2 regions of the Bradyrhizobium sp. 33ap4 genome follow, and region 1 is predicted to be linked to the other one. Evidence: riboswitches for the same ligand, from Rfam matches in the RefSeq annotation. Region 1 holds a riboswitch; the other holds the start of a gene.

What was found. A riboswitch is a leader RNA that binds a small molecule or an ion and turns the genes downstream of it on or off. The one in region 1 is predicted to bind glycine.
Region 2: linked by a shared signal. The riboswitch ahead of gcvT (glycine cleavage system aminomethyltransferase GcvT) and the one ahead of Q2M23_RS38935 (D-amino acid dehydrogenase) in region 1 are both predicted to bind glycine.

Annotation. Positions count from the first base shown of each region.
Region 1 is NZ_JAUMTJ010000081.1:14,558-21,859, forward strand. It holds gene Q2M23_RS38930 (ABC transporter permease) at 1-511, opposite strand, end outside; gene Q2M23_RS38935 (D-amino acid dehydrogenase) at 672-2,030, opposite strand; glycine riboswitch at 2,096-2,210, opposite strand; glycine riboswitch at 2,214-2,320, opposite strand; gene Q2M23_RS38940 (M20/M25/M40 family metallo-hydrolase) at 2,413-3,543, opposite strand; gene Q2M23_RS38945 (ABC transporter substrate-binding protein) at 3,809-5,428, shown strand; gene Q2M23_RS38950 (hypothetical protein) at 5,499-5,642, opposite strand; gene Q2M23_RS38955 (hypothetical protein) at 5,706-6,026, opposite strand; tRNA gene Q2M23_RS38960 (tRNA-Leu) at 6,195-6,281, opposite strand; gene Q2M23_RS38965 (hypothetical protein) at 6,506-6,940, shown strand; gene Q2M23_RS38970 (FAD-dependent monooxygenase) at 6,980-7,302, opposite strand, start outside.
Region 2 is NZ_JAUMTJ010000036.1:81,523-88,824, reverse strand. It holds gene gcvP (aminomethyl-transferring glycine dehydrogenase) at 1-436, opposite strand, end outside; gene gcvH (glycine cleavage system protein GcvH) at 460-825, opposite strand; gene gcvT (glycine cleavage system aminomethyltransferase GcvT) at 845-1,990, opposite strand; glycine riboswitch at 2,132-2,220, opposite strand; gene alaS (alanine--tRNA ligase) at 2,423-5,110, shown strand; gene Q2M23_RS26410 (cyclic nucleotide-gated ion channel) at 5,122-6,372, shown strand; gene Q2M23_RS26405 (DUF3455 domain-containing protein) at 6,465-6,971, opposite strand; gene Q2M23_RS26400 (NADP-dependent isocitrate dehydrogenase) at 7,002-7,302, opposite strand, start outside.

The DNA.
Region 1 (7,302 bases):
AGATGCTCTTGAAGCCCTGTACCGGAACCCAGCGCAGATCAATCGCAAAGATCTGGATCAGCACATAGCCGATGACGAACACCGGCACCGAGAAGCCGAGCACGGAAAGCCCCATCACGAAGCGGTCGATCCAGGTGCCGTGCTTCCACGCCGCGATCACGCCGAGCGGCACCGCCACCAGGATCGAGAGGATGATGGTGGCCAGCGCGACCGAGATCGAGGGCTCGAGGCGCGGGACGATCATTTCGAGGATCGGCTTGTTCGAGATCAGGGAGACGCCGAGGTCGCCGTGCAGCAACTTGGCGATCCAGGTGTAGAACTGGATGTAGATCGGCTCGTTCAGACCAAGCGAGGTCCGAATGCGTTCGAGTTGTTCGGGAGTCGCGTTGTCGCCGGCGAGGATGGCGGCCGGGTCGCCCGGCGTCAGCCGCAGCAACAGGAACACGAACAGAGCCACCACGCCCATCACGGGAATGGCGGCGAGGATGCGGCGAAGCAGATATCCGAGCAAATTTGATCCGTTGGGTTGTGGTCGATGAAGTCCCCAGCGGGACCGTTGCACACCAGACCGTAGCACAGATGGTAGCAGACTCACGGTAGAACTTGAGCAAGTCCCATGCCATCGGTGCTGCGGATTTTGCGGTGCAGCTAATCAGTCCTGTTGGCCGCGATTATTCCTCCGGTGAAGTTTGAAGCAGTCCACTGGAAGGTGGATTGATTTCAGCTTTGCGCGCGTCGGCGGGCACGTCGAGCCCGGCACCGAACGTCGGCGCCATCGGCGGCGTGTCGAGGTCGCGCCAATCGTCGATCGCCTGGGCCACCATCTGCGCCGTCGCCGCCGACAGTGTCCAGCCAAGATGACCGTGGCCCGTATTGTAGAACACGCCCGGAATCCGTCCGGCGCGAACCACCGGCATCATGTTCGGCATCATCGGGCGCAAGCCCGCCCATGGCACGACTTTCGACGTGTCGATCTCCGGGAAATGATGCCGCACCCAGTCCACCAGCGGTTGAATGCGATCGGCGCGAATGTCGCGGTTGAAGCCGTTGAACTCGGCGGTGCCGGCGACGCGGAAGCGGTCGGCGCCGAGCCGGCTGGTGACGATCTTCGCAGCTTCATCGAGCAGGCTGACGGTTGGGGCCGCATTCCGGCTTTGCGGCGCATCGAGCTGCACCGTGATCGAATAGCCCTTCACCGGATAGACATTGACGCGGTCGTTGAGCAGGCTGGCGAAGTGGCGGCTCGCCACGCCGGCGCAAATCACGATCCCGTCCGCCTGTAGCTGCTGGCGCGTCGCGACCGCAGCATCATGTGAAGCAGCTTCGTTCCAGCCGATGCGGAAGCCGTCATCGCCGTGTGCGATCGTGTCGACGTCGGCTTCATGGACGAAGCTCGCGCCACGGCGGATGCAGGCGTCGGCAAGCCCACGCGTGAATTTGTGAATATCGCCGGTCGCGTCCGACGGCGTGAAGAAGCCGCCATAGCAGGTTGTCTGCAGCGCGGGTTCGATGACGCGGATCTCGTCCGGGGTCACCGGCCGGCGGTCGAGCCCGCCTTGCTGCAGCAGCGTGTTGACCTTGAGGCCGGCTTCGAAGCCGGCCCTGTCGTGATAGACGTGCAGGATGCCGCGGCGTTCGAGATCGAAGGCGATGTTTTCGCGCTCTGCGATCGAGAACAGATGCTTGCGCGCTTCGATGGCGAGCTTCGTGGTCTCGATGGTGTTGCCGCGATAGCGCGTGATGTGGCCTACGAACTCGCCGATCCAGGAATATTTGTGCCAGCTCGGCTTCGGGTTCATCAGCAGCGGCGCGTCGCTTCTCAGCATCCAGCGCAGCCCCTTGAGGATGGTCGCGGCGCTGTTCCACACCTCGGCGTTGCTGGCGGAGAGTTGTCCGCCATTGGCGAACGAGGTTTCCATCGCGGCGTAGCGATGCCTGTCGAGGACAGTCACCTTGTAGCCGCGTTCAAGCAGGGCATAGGCCGTCGTTACGCCGGTGATGCCGGCGCCGATGATCGCGATGTGTGGCATGATAGTTGTCAGGCTCCCGTGGGTTAGAGTCGCCGAACCGCCGGTGAAACCGGCATCGGCGCCCCATCTGTCACGGTACCTGAGAGCTTGATCCGCATCGGGCTGTGGCCAGAAGCGAACTATCCCCTTCGGTGGACGTCATGGCCCTTGATGTGCGGCCATGTTCGTCTCTCTCCAGATCGTCCTGACGATACAGTCCTTTTGCCTGAGAGTTTCCGGGGCGGTTGCTCCGTCGGCGCCGAAGCCAACAACACGATTGTTGTCGCTTCGATCTCTCCCGCATCGTCGCGTTGGACGGCCGGACCGTAGGCGAAGCCTCAAAAATGGACAAGGCTAAATTTCGATCCGGCAGTGCCAACGTGTTGTGCAGTGCAAATCGATGTCAGTCCAGCGTCGCCAGCAGTGCCGCCATCAGGCGGCCGCGTTCGGCGAGGCTGTCGACCTCGATGTGCTCGTTGAGCGTATGTGCATCGGCGCCGCGAACGCCAAGGCCGTCGAGCGTGGGGATGCCCATCGCGCCGGTGAAGTTGCCGTCTGAGCCGCCGCCGGCGCTGCCGTGCGGCAGATCGAGACCCATCGCTGCAGCAAGGCCTTTTGCCTTTTCATAGAGCGCCATGGTGCCCGCATCGGGCTCCCACACCGGGCGGGTGACGCCGCGCGTCACCTTGAAGGTCACGTCGTTGGCGGTGCCCGACAGTGCCAGCATGCGCTCGACGCCACGGTCGAGATCGGCCTGGCGCTTGGCCATGCTGAGCGCTTCGCCGGTACAGGTCGTCGCGACGCAATTGACCCACTGGCCGCCATGCACGATGCCGACCGAGAAGGTGCAGTCCTCGGTGGTCATGCCGTCGATGGCGATGATCTGCCGCGCCATCTCGCGGATCGCGGAGCGGCCGGAAGACAGCGTTGCGCCGGCATGGCTGGGCTTGCCGGTGGCTTCCAGGTTGAAGCGCGCGATCGCATAGCGGCCGGTGACGACGCCGTTATTCGGACGGCCGGGCTCCGGCACCAGCACATATTTGTTGCGCGCGGCTTCCGCCTCGATGATGTCGCGCGTCGACGGCGTGCCGACCTCTTCGTCGGGGGTGAACAGCACGGTGATCGGCAGCGGAGTCGTAAAGGAGGCGCGCGCCAATTGCCTGATCGCCTCGATCGACAGGTAGTTGCCGCCCTTCATGTCGAAGATGCCCGGCCCGAAGCACTTGTTGCCTTCGCGCCGCCACTTCAGCTTCTCGATGGTGCCGACGGGGTGAACGGTGTCCAGATGGCCGGCGATCAGGATGCCGGGCTGGCCTTGTTTCGGATGGGGAAAACGGGCGCGGACGCAGCCCGCGAAGCCCTGGCGTCCGGCGATGCGCTCGATCGTCGCACCCATGATCGCCATCTCGCGGGCGGCGAGATCGAGCATGCGTTCGACCGCGGCGGCGTCCCAGGTCGGGCTTTCGCATTCCACCCAGCTGCGCAGGCCCTGCAGCATCGTTTCGGAATCAAAGGGGAGATTGGCGGGGTTCATCGTTGTTCTCTCTTGTTGTTCTGACGGCGCCGGCATCGCGCGCGCGTTACGAAAATCTCAGCCGACGATTTTGTAAAGCCAAAATCTGGCGCGCGGCCTCATTCGTTTGTGTACGTCCGATGCGACCTGAAACCGATTGACGCGCTTGGCGCTTGGTGCAAGTCTCGATTTCACAAGCCATACAGCATGTTAGTTCGCCTAAATAACGAACCACATGCATAACGAATAAGCCGGCTTTGACCAGTTACACGTCAGGAGAGATTGCATGTTCCCTATCTCGCGTTGGAAACACCGCACGCTAGCGGCCGCGTTGACGGCGCTCGCGCTGTCGTTCGCGCCGCAGGAATTGTCATTCGCGCCGCAGGCGATGGCCGCGGGCAAGACCATCACCGCGGTGATGCACTCGGATCTGCGCGTCATCGATCCGATCATGACCACGGCCTACATCACCCGCGATCATGGCTACATGATCTATGACACGCTGCTGGCGACGGATTCCAATTTCAAGATCCAGCCGCAGATGGCGGACTGGAAGGTTTCCGACGACAAGCTGACCTACACGTTCACGCTGCGCGACGGTCTGAAGTGGCACGACGGCGCGCCGGTCACCGCGGAAGACTGCGTCGCCTCGCTGCAGCGTTGGGGCAAGGTCGACGGCATGGGCCAGAAGCTGATGGACTTCGTCGCGAGCCTGGAGGCGACCGACGCCAAGACCATCACGCTGAAGCTGAAGGAACCCTACGGCCTCGTGCTGGAATCGATCGGCAAGCCGTCATCGCGCGTGCCGTTCATGATGCCGAAGCGTCTGGCCGAGACGCCGCCGGACAAGCCGATCCCGGAACAGATCGGCTCCGGACCGTTCAAATTCGTGCAGGCGGAATTCCAGCCGGGCGTGAAGGCGGTCTATGAGAAGAACAAGGACTACGTGCCGCGCAAGGAGCCGGCGAGCTGGACCGCAGGCGGCAAGGTGGTCAAGGTCGACCGCGTCGAGTGGGTCACGATGGCCGATGCGCAGACCGCGGTGAACGCGTTGCAATCCGGCGACATCGATTTCATGGAGAACCTTCCGTTCGACATGCTGCCGGTGCTCGAAGCCAATCCGGATCTCAAGATCGACGTCCTCAACAAGTTCGGCTTCCAGACCCTCGGACGCATGAACTTCCTCTATCCGCCGTTCGACAATCCGAAGGTGCGCCGGGCTGCGTTCCTGGCGATGAACCAGAAGGACGTGCTCGACGCGCTGGTCGGCAACGCCAAGTACCAGAGGATCTGCGGCGCCTTCTTCGTCTGCGGCACGCCGCTCGAGACCGACGTCGGGGCCGAAACGCTGGTGAAGGGCAACGGCCTGGCGGAAGCCAAGAAGGCGCTTGCCGCATCCGGCTATGACGGCACCCCCGTGGTGATCATGGCGCCGGGCGACGTCACGACGTTGAAAGCCCAACCGGTCGTGGCTGCGCAGCAGTTGCGCGAGGCCGGCTTCAAGGTCGACCTGCAGGCCACGGACTGGCAGACCGTGGTGACCCGCCGCGCCAGCCAGAAGCCGCCGAAGGAAGGCGGCTGGAACATGTTCTTCACCAACTGGGTCGCGGCCGACGTTTCCGATCCGATCGTCAACGCGTCGATCACCGGTCGCGGCAAGAATGGCGGCTGGTTCGGCTGGGCCGAAGACCCGAAGATCGAGGAGCTGCGTGACAAGTTCGCGCGCGCCGGCTCGGCTGAGGAAAAGAAGAAGATCGCCGCGGAAATCCAGACCGAGGCCTACGATCAGGTGATCTACGTTCCGCTCGGCCAGTACACCATTCCGAGCGCGTGGCGGAAGTCGCTGACCGGTGTGCTCGACGGCCCGGCGACGCCGATCTTCTGGAATATCGACAAGTCCGAGTAAGCTTGCGGCTTGACGCAAAAACAAATGGCCGGGACTTGTCCCGGCCATTTTCTTTTCGCGCTGTCGCGTGTCAGGTGTGGCTGTCGCGGAGCTGCTCCAATCCGTCGCTGAGCGGTGGTCCGCCTTGTGGTGCGTGCTGCGGCGGGGAGGGGCGCTCCTTGCGCTGATCGGGTTGGTCGGTTGCGCGCTGCGCGGATGGATCGTCGTTCGGCATCGTCATGCTCCAATTGCGGCATGACAACGAATACGCAGTGCACGGGTTCCGAACCGGCGACCGCTAATCGCCGTGATCTGGTCTCATGCTGCTCGGGCTCGACAGGTTCGTGAGCTGCGTCGGTCCGATGCCGGTTCCGCTCATCCAGACCGCCGCTCCAGCGGCAAACGCGAGCAGTCCGTACACCATGATCGCGCCGCGGATCCATCGCCGGTAGATCGCGCGGTCGTCGGGCGCAGCGTCGCGGAATTTCTGTGCATCGAGCCCGTTGCTGCAATGAGCCGCATCGTCGCCATGCTGGAGAGTAAAGGCACCATGATCGCGCGCCGTTTCGCTGGCAATCCGATTGCCCTTCGCAATCCGATTGCAGTTTGCAATCTCCATCGCCGCCTCCGACCAAAATTGATTTCGAAATGCAACAGCCGCGAAAATCCGCGGCCGGAATTTCCAATGCGGGCAAGACTACGACAGACAGCGACCGCGGTGTGTGAACTGCGCCACAGCCGGAAAACACGACGCTGGCCCGCTCGGGTGCGCGTGGCATGCGAAGGTTGGTGCGGGCGGTGGGACTCGAACCCACACGACGTTGCCATCGAGGGATTTTAAGTCCCTTGCGTCTACCAGTTCCGCCACGTCCGCGTTGCGCCAGGCGCGTCGATTTCTAGCGCGTTTGGGCGCGGAGTGGAATTGTCATTATCCGGTGCTAACAGGTGAGCTTTCAAAGGCTTAAGCGGCGGCCCGCAATTCCATTTGCCTCGGCGGCCGGGCATTGGGATAAGCAGCGCGCCGCCGCGATTGAGCCTCAATCCGGACACCGGTGGCTGCTTTAGGCAATCTCAACACTGTCCGGTTAAGAAAGCTGAATGTCCGTTCGTTTCCCACGCCGCCTGAAGCTGTCGCGCGCGGCGGCCGTCATCGCGCTGCTCGCCTCGGCCGCGGGCGTTTCCGGCTGCGCGCAAATCGGCGACACCGTACCGTCGGCATTCGCCGATCCCGCCAAGTACGAGCTTTATGATTGCAAGCAGCTCGAGAACGAGCGCAGCAATCTCAAGACCCGCGCGGCGGATCAGGAAAAATTGATGGCCAAGGCGGAGACCGGCGTCGGCGGTACTGTCGTCTCCGAGATGGTCTATCGCAACGAGCTGATCTCGATCCACTCCCAGCAGAAGCTGGCGGATGAGGCCTGGCGCAAAGGCAGGTGCCATGAAAGCACGCCGGACACGCCTGCGGCCGCTGCCCCCGCTGCCCCCACGCCGGCGGCGAAGGGCCCGCGCGCGCCACGGGGCCTCGTCCACTAAGCCGGCGTTTCCAGACGGGTCGGTCGTGATTGGCCGAGCTCAGGCGCGCCAGTCGTAAATCCAGTCCTGCCGCGCCAGCATCCGCTCCGGACCGATGGCGCGGATCGCCAGATCGCGCGCGATCGCCGCCGGCCCGCGCAAATGATAGATGCGGCCCTGCTGTCGCGCCAGGCGCTGCACTTTCAGCACGCGCCCGCGTCGCACCCGTGCGTAGCGCGTCAACGCGGCGGGAATGCCCGCGGTGTTTTCCCCGGTGCTGTCGCTCAAGGCCTTGGCGAGCACGGCCGCATCCTCGATCGCCATGCCGGCGCCTTGCGCGGCGAACGGCAGCATCGCATGCGCGGCATCGCCGAGCAGCGTCA
Region 2 (7,302 bases), on a different contig from region 1:
CGTTGGCGACGTCGAGCCCGGTGAGATCGCAGATCATGGTCTGGAAGTTGAACAGGGCCTCGAGCCGGCCCTGGCTGATCTCCGGCTGGTACGGCGTATAGGCGGTGTACCAGGCCGGGTTCTCCAGAATGTTGCGCTGGATCACCGCGGGCAGGATGGTGCCGGAATAGCCCTGGCCGATCAGCGAGGTGAACATCTGGTTCTGCGCGGCGAGCTCGCTCATATGCGCGAGCGCCTCGGTCTCGCTCAGCGCCCGGCCGAGATCGAGCGGCGCCTTCTGCCGGATCGACGCCGGCAGCGTCTCGTTCATCAGCGCCTGCAGGCTCGCGGCGCCGACCGTCTCCAGCATCGCGTTGACGTCGCGCGGCGACGGTCCGATGTGGCGGCGGACGAAATCGGTGGCGGCTTCGTTGATCGGCTTGAAGGGCGCGTTCATGACGTGATCCTCGGAGTGATCCTTTAGGCGGTGTGCGCGGCGTAGGCGGCCTCGTCCATCAGGCCGCCGAGCTCGCCCTTGTCGGCAATCTTCAGCTTGAAGAACCAGGCCTTGCCGCCGGCGTCGGAATTGACCAGCGCGGGCTCGGCGGCGAGCGCGTCGTTGACCTCGACCACCTCGCCGGAGATCGGCGCGTAAACGTCGGAGGCGGCCTTGACGGATTCGACGACAGCGGCGGCCTCGGCCTTCTTCAGGCTGCGGCCGACCTTGGGCAGTTCGACGAACACGACGTCGCCGAGCTGCGACTGCGCATAGTCGGTGATCCCGATCGTGGCGACGTCGCCCTCGATGCGGAGCCATTCGTGGTCGGACGTGTACAGCGTCGTCATGGGGTCGATCCTTTGGCGTTCAGCGTTTGTAGGTATTGGGGACGAAGGGCGTAGCGGCGACTTTCAGCGGCAGCCGCTGGCCGCGCACTTCGGCGAAAACGGTGGTGCCGACGGCGGAAAGGGCCGTGGGCAGGTAGCCCATCGCAACCGGCGCATTGAGGCTCGGGCCGAAGCCGCCCGAGGTCACCTTGCCGATCTGCTCGGTCGAGCCGGCATCGGCGAACAGCGCGGCGCCTTCGCGCACCGGTGCGCGGCCGTCAGGCTTCAGGCCGACCCGTCGGCGCGCAGCGCCATCTGCGAATTGCGCGAGAATTTTGTCGGCGCCGGGGAAGCCGCCGGCGCGGGCGCCGCCGCTGCGGCGAACCTTCTGCACCGACCATTCCAGCGCGCCTTCGACCGGTGTCGTCGTGGTGTCGATGTCATGGCCATAGAGGCACAGCCCGGCTTCGAGCCGCAGGCTGTCGCGCGCGCCGAGCCCGATCGGCAACACGTCGGGATTGTCGAGCAGCGCGGTGACCAGGGCTTCCACCTTGTCCGCGGGCACGGAAATCTCAAAGCCGTCCTCGCCGGTATAGCCGGAGCGCGAGACGAAGCAGTCGACGTCACTGAGCCGGCGCGCACCGGCATCCATGAATTTCATCGAACCGACATCTGCACAAAGTTTCGCCAGCGCCGATTCGGCTTTAGGGCCCTGCAGCGCGATCAGCGCGCGGTCGGCCAGCGAGATGATCTCGCAGGCGTCGGAGAGATTCGCGCGCAGATGCGCCTCGTCCTCGGCCTTGCAAGCGGCGTTGACCACCAGGAACAGGTGATCGCCGAAATTCGCCACCATCAGGTCGTCGAGCAGGCCACCGTCATTGTTGGTGAATTGCGCGTAGCGCTGCCGTCCCGGCGCGATACCGACGATGTCCTGCGGCACCAGTTTTTCCAGCGCGAGCGCGGCATCCGCGACCTTGCCGGATTTGGCCTTCAGCACGAGCTGGCCCATGTGCGACACATCGAACAGACCGGCTTCCTTGCGGGTGTGCAGATGCTCCTTCAGCACGCCGGCCGCGTATTGCACCGGCATGTCATAGCCGGCGAACGGCACCATCTTGGCGCCGCGCGCCAGATGCAGCGCGTGCAGCGGGGTCTGTTTCAGCGGGGAGGTTTCGCGCGCAAGCATCACAGGGCCCTCGCGGTTCCCGCCGGGGACCTATTTCCCCTTGAGAAACCTGCAGAAAGCCCCATCTGTCGCTGTGCCTGAGAGTATTATCCCGTCGGCGGACGCATCGGGGCGAACCCCAGCGTCTCTTTCCAGATGTCAGACGTCACGCGGTCCTTTTGCCTGAGAGTTTCCGGGGCGGTTGCTCCTTCGGCGCCGGCGATAAGGCCGGTCTCTCCCGACGTGACTAGGTATAGGTAGGTAGAAAACACGGCGCCACCAAGACTGTCAACGCAGCTGCAGCAACTATCCAATGGGCTTTGTGCTGCCGCGGCAAGCCCATGATCCGCCTGCACAGTTTCTGGACACCGCAGCTGGCAATGTCTAAAAGCGTTCGGCCGGAAAATGACGCCTTTTTGCGGCTGGCCGGCCCCTTTTTCCGATTGGATGAACATGAGCAGCGTCAACGACATCAGGTCGACATTTCTGAACTTCTTCAAGGAGAACGGGCACGAGATCGTGGCCTCGTCGCCGCTGGTTCCGCGCAACGACCCGACCTTGATGTTCACCAATGCCGGCATGGTGCAGTTCAAGAACGTCTTCACCGGCGTCGAGAAGCGCGGCTATCAGCGCGCCACGACGTCGCAGAAGTGCGTGCGCGCCGGCGGCAAGCATAACGACCTCGACAATGTCGGCTACACCGCGCGCCATCTCACCTTCTTCGAGATGCTCGGCAACTTCTCGTTCGGCGATTACTTCAAGGAGCGCGCGATCGAGCTCGCCTGGAATCTGATCACCAAGGATTTCGGGCTGAAGAAGGACAAGCTGCTGGTCACCGTCTACCACACCGACGACGAGGCGGCCGGCTACTGGAAGAAGATCGCGGGCTTCTCGGACGACCGCATCATCCGCATCCCGACCTCGGACAATTTCTGGGCGATGGGCGACACCGGCCCGTGCGGACCGTGCTCCGAAATCTTCATCGACCGCGGCGAGCACATCTGGGGCGGCCCTCCGGGCAGCCCGGATGAGGATGGCGATCGCTTCCTCGAATTCTGGAACCTGGTGTTCATGCAGTACGAGCAGGTGACGAAGGAGGAGCGCGTGGCGCTGCCGCGTCCCTCGATCGACACCGGCATGGGGCTCGAGCGCATGGCCTGCATCCTGCAGGGCGTCGAGAGCGTGTTCGAGACCGATCTGTTCCGCAATCTGATCGATGCCGCCGCGTCTACCCTCGGGCACGGTCCGAACGAGCAGAACGTTGGGTCGTATCGGGTGATCGCGGACCATCTGCGCTCGTCCGCGTTCCTGATCACCGACGGCGTGCTGCCGTCGAACGAGGGCCGCGGCTACGTGCTGCGCCGGATCATGCGCCGCGCGATGCGCCATGCACAGCTTTTGGGCGCGAGCGAGCCGCTGATGCATCGCCTGGTCTGGGCGCTGGTCCGCGAGATGGGCCAGGCCTATCCGGATCTGGTCCGTGCGGAGAAGCTGATCGAGGAGACGCTGCGGCTGGAGGAGACGCGCTTCCGCAAGACGCTGGCGCGCGGCCTGTCGATCCTCGACGAGAAGAGTGCCGGCCTCAAGAAGGGCGACATGTTCGACGGCGACACCGCGTTCACGCTGTACGACACCTACGGCTTCCCGCTCGATCTGACGCAGGACGCGCTGAAGTCGCGCGGCATCAGCGTCGACCAGGCGTCGTTCACCGACGCGATGGAGCGGCAGCGCGTGAAGGCGCGTGCCTCCTGGGCAGGTTCGGGCGAGGCGGCGAGCGAGGCGATCTGGTTCCCGCTGCGCGAGAAGCTCGGAGCGACCGAATTCCTCGGCTACGAGACCGAGAGCGCGGAAGGCGCGGTGACGGCGCTGATCAAGGACGGCGCGGAGGTCGAAAGCCTCAAGGCCGGCGAGAGCGGCGCGATCGTGCTGAACCAGACCCCGTTCTACGGCGAGTCGGGCGGCCAGGTCGGCGACCTCGGCGTGCTCACCGGCGAGGGCGTCAAGTTCCGCGTCACCGACACGCAGAAGAAGGCCGGCGATCTGTTCGTGCATCTCGGCACCGTGGAGCAGGGCACGCTGACCATCGGCACTGCGCTGCAGCTCGAGGTCGACCACGCCAGGCGTTCGTCGATCCGTGCCAACCACTCGGCGACGCATCTGTTGCACGAGGCGCTGCGCCAGGTGCTCGGCGATCACATTGCGCAGCGCGGCTCGCTGGTCACGCCCGACCGGCTGCGCTTCGACTTCGTGCATCCGAAGCAGATCACACCGGAAGAGCTCGCCCGGATCGAGGACATCGCCAACGATGTCGTGCTGGAGAATGACGAGGTCACGACCCGCGTCATGGGCGTCGACGATGCCCGCGAGGCCGGCGCCCGCGCGCTGTTCGGCGAGAAATACGGCGACGAGGTTCGCGTCGTGTCGATGGGCAAGGGCGCCCGCGATCACGGCCAGAACGCGCTTGGCTGGTCGGTCGAGCTCTGCGGCGGCACTCATGTGCGCCGCACCGGCGACATCGGCCTGATCTCGGTGACCAGCGAGGGCGCGGTGGCGTCCGGCGTCCGCCGCATCGAGGCGCTGACCGGACGTCACGCGCGCAAGCACGCCAACGACACCATCGCGCTGGCCAAGACCGCGGCGCTGGAGTTGCGCACCACGATCGACGACGTGCCGGCGCGCATCGCCGCGCTGATGGAAGAGCGCAAGAAGCTCGAGCGCGATCTGTCTGACGCCCGCAAGAAGCTCGCGATGGGCGGCGGCAGTGCGTCGAACGGCGCCGCCTCGGCCGTTCGTGAGGTCGGCAATGTCAAGCTGCTGGCGCGCGCGGTCGAGGGCGTCGAGACCAAGGATCTCAAGAGTCTCGTCGACGACGGCAAGAAGCAAATCGGCTCGGGCGTGGTCGCGATCGTTGGCGTCACCGAGGACGGCAAGGCCGGCATCGTGGTCGGCGTCACTGCCGATCTGACCGCGCGGTTCAACGCGGTCGAGCTCGTGCGCAAGGGCTCCGAGGTGCTCGGCGGCAAGGGCGGCGGCGGCCGGCCCGACATGGCGCAGGCCGGCGGGCCCGACGGCGCCAAGGCCGACGCCGCGCTGTCGGCGATCGAACAGGCCATGACCCAACAGGCATCGGCCGGCGCCTGACGGAGAGGCTGATCGTGGCGACGGCTCCGCTCAAGCCCACGATCGGCGATCCCGGGCTGCGCGACCGTCTCTACGAGCTGCTCGAACGCGATGATCTGCCGCATTCGGGCGGCTTGCGGTTTGCCCGGGTCATCGTCGCCATCATCGCCGTCGATGTGCTGGCGGCGATCCTGGCCTCCGTGCCCGAGATCGACGCGCAGTTCAGCTGGCTGCTGACGACCATCGAGATCGCGGCGGTCATCGCCTTCGCGCTGGAATATGCCGCGCGGCTCTGGAGCGTGGTCGGCCACTCGCTGCGCGACATGACGCCGGCGCGGGCGCGGCTGGAATACGCCTTCTCGGCGCTCGGCGTGATCGACCTGCTGGCCTTCCTGCCGTCGGCCGTCGCGCTTGCGATCGGCGACAAGACCGCGCTGCTGCTGTTCGGCATGCTGCCGTTCCTCAAGCTGGTGCGCTATTCGACCGCGATGCGCTCGCTGCTGGCGGCGCTACATGCCGAGCGGCGCACGCTGTTCGGCTGCGTGGTGATCCTGACCGGCGCCGTGCTGCTGTTTGCCTCGCTGCTCTATGCCATCGAGCACAGGGTGCAGCCGGACAAGTTCGGCACCATGCCGCAGGCGATGTGGTGGGCGATCGTGACGCTCGGCACCGTCGGTTACGGCGACGTCGTCCCGATTACGCCGCTCGGCCGGACCGTCACGGTGGTCGCGATCGTGGTCGGCTTCGCGATGATCGCGCTGCCGGTCGCGATCATCTCGACCGCGTTCGCCGACGAGGTCCGGCGCCGCGACTTCGTCGTGACCTGGGGCATGCTGGCGCGGGTGCCGCTGTTCTCACATCTTGGCGCTGCCGATATTTCCGACATCATGCGCTTGCTGCGGTCGCAGACCATCGAGGCCGGCGAGGTCTTGGTGCGGCGCGGCGATGCGGCGTCATCGATGTATTTCATCACCGCGGGCGAGGTCGAGATCGACCTGCCGAGCCAGCTTGTGCGGCTTTCCGACGGCGCGTTCTTCGGCGAGATCGCGCTGCTGCGGCGGACCAGCCGCTCCGGCACGGTGACGGCGACGCGCAAGACCAAGCTGCTGGTGCTCGATGCGCAGGACTTCCATGCCCTGATCGAGCGCATGCCGGCGCTCGCCGCCCATGTCCGGGAGACCGCGGAGGCGCGGCTTGCCGATCCGCTTGCGGCCGGCGGCGACCTGGCCGCCGCGGAGATCGCCCAGGCGCCGCGCGAGACCGACGGCGGCATCCGCGACTAGAATCTCATTCCGATTGAATCGGAACGAGGCTCTCGATTCTTCGTTTGGCGCGTTTCTTCACGCGAACCGGTATCCACTTCGCTCGAAAACGCTTAGTCCCGCCGCAGGAACACGTAATCCGCCGAGTAGGCCGCGCCTTTCAGCGCGCCTGATTTGTCGCAGGCGCCGCTGAGCTCGCCGCCCGAGGTGTTGATCCGCTGCACGGTTGCGACGCCGGAGAGCAGGCCGTTGCCGCGGTGGGCGATCACCTCGAGCTTCAGCCAGGGAATATCGGCGGCGGTGGTGCCGGGTGCGCTGCCGGCGGTGCGGGCGGTCACGACACTGCCGTCGACATGCTCCCAGTTCGGACCCGCATAATGCCGGCCGACCGTGCGACCGTCGGCGATCAGGGTCGCGATCGGTTCGCGGAACGACCAGGCGAGCTTGCCGTCGCTGACCGGCTTGCACTCATAGACCTGCACGCCCTCGGCATGGACGGTGAGGATCTTGGACTCGCCAGGCGCCGCGACGGCGTCGGGCAGGGGATCGGCAGCGAATGCCGCCGACGCGGTTAGCGAGAACGATGCGAGCACGACGGCTCTGACAAGGGCCATGGTCATGCTCGCACCTGTCTTCCCAGGATGACGGCCTCAGGCCGCGATCGCCTTCACGAGGTTGTCGGACACCTTGTCGAGGAATCCGGTGGTCGAGAGCCAGCGCTGGTCGGCACCGACCAGGAGCGCGAGGTCCTTGGTCATATAGCCCTCTTCGACGGTGGCGACGCAGACCTTCTCCAGGGTGGTGGCGAACTTGGCCAGCGCCTCGTTGTTGTCGAGCTTGGCGCGATGGGCGAGGCCACGGGTCCAGGCGAAGATCGACGCGATCGAGTTGGTCGAGGTCTCCTTGCCCTTCTGGTGCTCGCGGTAGTGGCGGGTCACGGTGCCGTGGGCG